Regions from separate parts of the Pseudarthrobacter sp. NPDC055928 genome, predicted to be linked through region 1. Evidence: riboswitches for the same ligand, from Rfam matches in the RefSeq annotation. Region 1 holds a riboswitch; the other holds the start of a gene.

Region 1 (3,409 bases):
ACTCCGGGATGAAGGCGGGACCGAAGGCCAGGAGGGGCAGCATGATGGGTACGGCGACCAAAAGGATGGCGCCCCACCAGAACTGCTCCACCAGCCAGCCACCGAAGATCGGCCCCAGCGCGGCGCCGCCGGAAAAGCCGGCCGCCCAGATGGCCACGGCCAGCCGGCGCCGGTTGGGGTCCGGGAAGATATTGCGGATGAGGGACAGGGTGGACGGCATCAGCATGGCCCCGAAGAATCCCAACGCCGCCCTGCCGGCTATGAGCCACTCGGGGCTCGGGGCGAATGCTGTGGCCGCCGAGACTGCCGCGAAACCGACACTGCCGACCAGCAGCAGCCGCCGGCGTCCAATCCGGTCACCCAGGCTGCCCATGGCAACCAGCAGCCCGGCAAGCACGAGGGGATAGGCGTCCACAATCCACAGCAGCTGGACGCCTGAGGTCTCCAGGCTTCTCGCGATGGCAGGCAGCGCAAACGTCAGCGCCGTGTTGTCCACGGCAACCAGGAGTACCGGAAACATGAGCAGCCCCAGAGCGAGCCAGTCCCGCCACTGCCCGGAAGTGCCGGCGGGTATTGATGCGGTGGTGGGTGGCGTGCTGCGGGTGTTCTGGCGGGAGGTTGCGGACGTGGTCATGACAATAACTGTACCGTCTGGACGGTATAGTTAAGAAATGGGGGACCCTTAGGATGCATGATTGGACCCATGGCCAGAAAACCCGTCGCGCGAGATGCCGTCCTCGACGCCTTTGAAGAACTCCTCATCGACGTCGGGGAGCGTGCTGCCACCCTCGATGCAGTTGCCAAAAAGGCCGGGGTGTCCAAGGGCGGCCTGCTGTATCACTTTCCGAACAAGGAAACGCTGATCACCGCAACCCTTGAGCGCCTGGACCGCCTGGCCGGTGAGGACCTTGCGGCCATGGCGGCAGCGCCTGAGGGTGCCGCGGCGTACTTCATCCGGTCCTCACTCTGGTCGGACACCCCCATGGACCGTTCGTTTGTTGCCGCCACCCGCCTGGCCGAGGTAGCCCACGAGGAGGCCCGCCGTCGTTTCGCCGCCATCCAGCAGCAGTGGCTGGAGTTGATCGGGGCGGACGTTGGCAAGGCGATGGCCAAGGCCGTGCTGTACATGGGGGACGGCTTGTACTTCAACGCCATGTGGGAGAGCGGGCCGTCCGGCAATGCAGACGGCAGGCAGGGTGACGTTGCCGAACTCCTCGCAGCGGTAGAGCGGCTGAGGGGCTGAGTGGCGCCAGGCCGGTCCAAAGTGGTGATGCGGTCACCATTTGCCCGAAAGCCTGCGGCATAGGACAATTGGTGATGGCTGTCACCGGCCAAATCTCAATCCCAAATGAATAAGCCTTTGATCTGCGGCGGGAGAGTTCTGCTAGTAGGTACAAGCAGGCGCCGTAGGAGCAAATCCTCCCCAGGAATCTCTCAGGCCCATGTACCGCCGCGGCGAGGCAACTCTGGAAAGTAGCAGGCTGTCCGCCTGAGGTGTCCCGGTTCGTTCCGGAACACCCGGACCGGTCTGCTCACCGACGGTGCAAGTGTTGTCCCGCAGCAGCGGAACCGCACGGAAACTCTCAGGTCCAATACAGAGCGGGGAGGAACCCGAATCGATGTGGCGTACCCTCGCCGCCTGAATTATGGAGTTCCTTGTGACCGTCTATCCGGCCTCCGCCGCCCCAGCTACCGCTACTTCAGCCTCTGCGCCCTTTGTTGACAGGCACATCGGTGCCCGCCGTGAGGCTGACGTCGACGCCATGCTTAAGGCCGTCGGCTACGACACCGTCGATGCGCTGGTAGACACCGCGGTTCCGAAGGACATCCGCCAGGACTCCGCGCTGGAACTCTCAGCAGCCTTGAGCGAGGTTGAGACGCTCGCCGAGCTGCGCAGGATCGCCGCCAAGAACAAGACCGCCGTGCAGATGATCGGCCAGGGCTACTACGACACCGTGACGCCGCCGGTGATCCGCCGCAATATCCTCGAGGGCCCGGCCTGGTACACCGCGTACACGCCCTACCAGCCGGAGATCTCCCAGGGCCGTCTTGAGGCGCTGCTGAACTTCCAGACCATGGTCCAGGACCTCGTGGGCCTTCCCATCGCCAACGCGTCCCTGCTGGATGAAGCCACCGCCGTGGCTGAAGCCGTGCTGATGATGCGCCGGGCCAACAAGAACAAGGACGCCCGCGATGGCAAGACCGTCCTGGACGCCGACTGCCTGCCGCAGACCATCGCCATCGTGAAGGGGCGTGCTGAGGCACTGGGCTTCGAGGTGGAGGTCGCTGACCTTTCCAAGGGCCTGCCCGACGGCGTCATCAACGGTGTGGTGCTGCAGCAGCCAGGTGTTTCCGGCCGTGTCTTCGACCACTCCGCCGTGATCGCCGACGCCAAGTCCCGCGGTGCCCTGGTGACCGTGGCCGCGGACCTGCTGGCACTGACCCTCATCACGCCTCCCGGCGAGCAGGGTGCCGACATCGCCGTCGGCTCTGCCCAGCGCTTCGGCGTCCCGCTGTTCTACGGCGGCCCGCACGCCGCCTACATGGCAGTGCAGAAGGGCCTCGAGCGCTCCATGCCGGGCCGCCTCGTTGGGGTCTCCAAGGACAACGCCGGCGTGCCGGCCTACCGCCTGGCGCTGCAGACCCGTGAGCAGCACATCCGCCGCGAGAAGGCCACGTCCAACATCTGCACCGCGCAGGCACTGCTGGCCATCGTGGCCTCCATGTACGCCGTGTACCACGGTCCGGACGGCCTGAAGGCGATCGCGCAGGCCGCCCACCACCACGCTAGGACCCTCGCAGCGTCCCTGAAAGCCGCCGGCCTGGACGTGCTCCACACCAGCTTCTTCGACACTGTCACCGTTTCGGTACCGGGCAAGGCCGCCGCGATCGTCGCCGCCGCCGAAGCCAAGGGCATCAACCTGCGCAGCATCGATGCCAACACTGTTGGCTTCTCCACCGATGAAACCACGACGCCGGCAATCGTCGATGACGTACTGGCCGCCTTTGGTGCCGAGGCTGTTGACGCGGCCGCTGGCACCGACCCTGCGTTCGAGCTGGATGCCGCCGTCGAGCGTTCCTCCGACTACCTCCAGCACCCCGTGTTCAGCACCCACCGCTCCGAGACCCAGCTGCTGCGCTACATCCGCAAGCTTTCGGACCGGGACCTCGCGCTGGACCGCACCATGATCCCGCTGGGCTCCTGCACCATGAAGCTGAACGCCACCGCCGAGATGGAAGCGATCTCCTGGCCGGAATTCGCCTCCATCCACCCGTTCGCGCCCGACTCCCAGACCGAAGGCTGGCGGGAACTGATCGCGGACCTCGAGTCCCAGCTGACCGAGATCACCGGCTACGACCAAGTATCCATCCAGCCCAACGCCGGTTCCCAGGGTGAGCTCGCCGGCCT
Region 2 (3,409 bases), on a different contig from region 1:
ACGTACACCTGGCCGCCCGCGGCATGGATGGCGTCGCAGACTTCTCGGACATCGGCGTCGTACACGCCGTGCGTGGATGGGTAGGTGATCATGATCGCGGACAGTGCGTCCTTGTGCAGCTCGATCTTGGCGTTGAGGTCGGCGTGGTCGATGGTGCCGTCGGCCGCCGTGGCCACCACAACCACCTTCATGCCGGCCAGAACGGCGGAGGCGGCGTTGGTGCCGTGGGCCGAGGCCGGGATCAGGCAGACGGTGCGCTGCGCCTCGCCGCGGGAGTGGTGGTAGCCGCGGATGGCCAGCAGCCCGGCGAGTTCGCCCTGGGAGCCGGCGTTGGGCTGGATGGACACCTGGTCGTAGCCGGTGATTTCGGCGAGGTCAGCTTCCAGGCCGGTGATGAGTTCGCGCCAGCCTTCGGTCTGGGAGTCCGGTGCGAACGGGTGGATGGAGGCGAATTCGGGCCAGGAGATGGCTTCCATTTCGGCGGTGGCGTTCAGCTTCATGGTGCACGAGCCCAGCGGGATCATGGTGCGGTCCAGCGCCAGGTCCCGGTCGGAGAGGCGGCGGATGTAGCGCAGCAGTTGGGTCTCGGAGCGGTGCGTGTTGAACACCGGGTGCTGCAGGTAGGAGGAGGTGCGCAGCACAGACTCCGGCAACTCGAAGCCGTCAGCCTGCACGACTGGACCGGCGCCAAAGGCGACGACGACCGCGGCGAGGACCTCCGGCGTCGTGGTTTCATCCACCGACACGCCCACGGTGTCCGCGTCGATGAAGCGCAGGTTGATTCCCCGCGCCTCGGCGGCCGTGATCACCTTGTGGGCCTTGCCGGGCACGCGGACGGTGAGGGTGTCGAAGAAGGAGTCGCTCACCAGTTCCCGGCCGGCGAACTTCAGCGTGGCGGCGAGGGCACGGGCGTTGCTGTGGACGGTCTCCGCTATCGCTTTGAGACCATCAGGACCGTGGTACACCGCGTACATCGAGGAGACGATGGCCAGCAGCGCCTGCGCCGTGCAGATGTTGGACGTGGCCTTCTCGCGGCGGATGTGCTGCTCGCGGGTCTGCAACGCCAGCCGGTACGCGGGCACCCCGGCGTTGTCCTTCGACACGCCGACGATGCGGCCCGGGAGGGTGCGTTCCATACCATCGCGGACGGCCAGGTAAGCGGCGTGCGGTCCCCCAAAGAACAACGGCACGCCAAAGCGCTGAGTGGAGCCGACGGCGATATCCGCGCCCTGCTCGCCCGGCGGGGTAATCAGGGTGAGGGCCAGGAGGTCGGCGGCAATGGTGACCCGGGCGCCGCGGTCCTTGGCCTCGGCGATAACGGCGGACTGGTCCCAGACCCGGCCGGAGACGCCGGGCTGCTGCAGGACCACGCCGTTGATGTCGCCGTCGGGCAACCCGTTGGTCAGGTCCGCGACCTGCACCTCGAAACCGAGCGCCTCAGCCCGGCCCAGCACGATGGCGATCGTCTGCGGGAGGCAGTCGGCGTCCAGGACGGTCTTGCCGTCCTTGGCAGTCTTGTTCTTATTGGCCCTGCGCATCAGAAGCACGGCTTCGGCGACGGCGGTGGCTTCGTCGAGCAGGGACGCGTTGGCGACCGGCAGGGCGGTGAGGTCCTGGACCATGGTCTGGAAGTTCAGCAGCGCTTCCAGCCGGCCCTGCGAGATCTCGGGCTGGTAGGGGGTGTAGGCGGTGTACCAAGCGGGGGCTTCGAGGATGTTGCGGCGAATCACCGGCGGGGTGACGGTGTCGTAGTAGCCCTGGCCGATCATCTGCACAGCGGTTTTGTTCTTGGCCGCGAGCTTGCGGAGCCCGCCGAGGACCTGGACTTCACTGAGTGCGCTGTCCAGGGTGAGGGGCTTTTCCTGGCGGATGGAATCAGGGACCGCGCTGTCAACGAGGCCATCAACGCTGTCGTAGCCGACGGCCTTGAGCATGGTGTCGATGTCGGACTGACGGCGGGCGCCGATATGGCGGTCTGCGAAGGTCGTTGGATTGGATTGAATGGTCATGAGGAACTCCAGGTCTGGCCGGCCACGGGTGGCACAACATGGTTGGGTTCCTCCCCGCTCTGTATTGGACCTGAGAGATTCCGCGAACGTGGTAGTCCGCTTGCACCGACGGTGAGCCCGGCTGCCCGGGCTGCTTTCCAGAGTTGCCTAGCCGTGGCGGTACGTGGGCCTGAGAGATTCCTGGGGAGGATTTGCTCCTACGGCGCCTGCCCGGTGATGACGGGAGGACTCTCCCGCCACGGTTCAAAAGGCTATTGAAATTTTAGGTGATTCGCTTCACACCGTAGATGAGGCACAAGGACGTACGCAAACGAGGTTTAGCACTTCTGTACCTTGTGAATATTCCCTTTCATCTACCCTCATTGATCAAGTCGGGCCGTACTTGTTGTACTGGCAGTCACCTGAATGCCCAAGGTCCCCTGGCCGCTTCCAAACCGACCAGCGGTAAAAACCCAGAACGAGGCCTTAATCGAATTATGTCGACGACAGAAGAAACCCAACAGTTAGATTCTCCACTTGCGCCGGAGTGGCTCACGGTTCCCAACGACTCAAACCACCTGAATCCCTCGATTTGGGCCCAAGGAGTGTCTCGATCGGAGGCAGGAGAAATTACAGTGGCCGGCCTGCCCGTCTCTGAGCTGGCTGAACAATTCGGGACTCCCGCATACATCGTCTCCGAGGACCACTTCCGCAGCCGTGCCCGGGCTTTCCGCGACGCGTTCAACGAGGCGTTTGCCTCTCTCTGCGGCGGAGTAGATGTCTATTACGCGGGAAAATCGTTCCTTTGCACAGAGGTAGCCAAGTGGGTGGCGCAGGAAGGGCTGCGACTGGACACGTGCTCAGCAGGCGAGCTGGCGCTGGCAGCCCGAGCAGGAATCGACGGTTCCAAGCTGGGTCTTCACGGCAATAACAAGTCTGACAGCGAGATAAACCGGGCGCTCGATATGCGCGTCGGGCGGATTGTCGTCGACAGCCTTCAGGAACTTGAGCGCGTCGCGGAGATTGCACGGGTTCGGGGCGTCCGGGCTCCCATCCTCTTGCGGCTTACCCCCGGCGTACACGCGGAAACGCATGAGTTCATTGCAACTGCCCATGAGGACCAGAAGTTCGGCTTGTCCATGGCTTCAGTCCGAAGTGATACTTCCCCCGCCGAGCAGGCTGTCGCCACTGCTCTGGGACATCCCAGCCTCCAGCTGCTCGGTGTCCACTGTCATATCGGCTCCCAAATCTTTTCCCCTGCAGGCTTTGCCCTTGCCGCAGAGAAGCTACTGACCTTCATCGCCTCAGTCCGGGACCTTCACGGCGTATCCCTGAAGGAGCTGGACCTAGGCGGTGGATACGGAATCGCCTACACCGAAGTGGATCATCCCCAAGATCCCAAGGAACTGGCGAAGGCGATG

Evidence for each region. Region 1 has a riboswitch for glycine ahead of gcvP (aminomethyl-transferring glycine dehydrogenase). Riboswitches for the same ligand answer to the same signal wherever they lie in the genome.
Region 2: it holds a riboswitch for glycine, as region 1 does, so the genes downstream of both, gcvP (aminomethyl-transferring glycine dehydrogenase) here and gcvP (aminomethyl-transferring glycine dehydrogenase) in region 1, are expected to answer to the same signal.

The regions. Positions count from the first base shown of each region.
Region 1 is NZ_JBHJZH010000008.1:1,029-4,437, forward strand. Features, by position in the region: gene ACFC25_RS11510 (MFS transporter) at 1-634, opposite strand, end outside; gene ACFC25_RS11515 (TetR/AcrR family transcriptional regulator) at 704-1,243, shown strand; glycine riboswitch at 1,362-1,460, shown strand; gene gcvP (aminomethyl-transferring glycine dehydrogenase) at 1,647-3,409, shown strand, end outside.
Region 2 is NZ_JBHJZH010000006.1:204,574-207,982, reverse strand. Features, by position in the region: gene gcvP (aminomethyl-transferring glycine dehydrogenase) at 1-2,009, opposite strand, end outside; glycine riboswitch at 2,157-2,255, opposite strand; gene lysA (diaminopimelate decarboxylase) at 2,486-3,409, shown strand, end outside.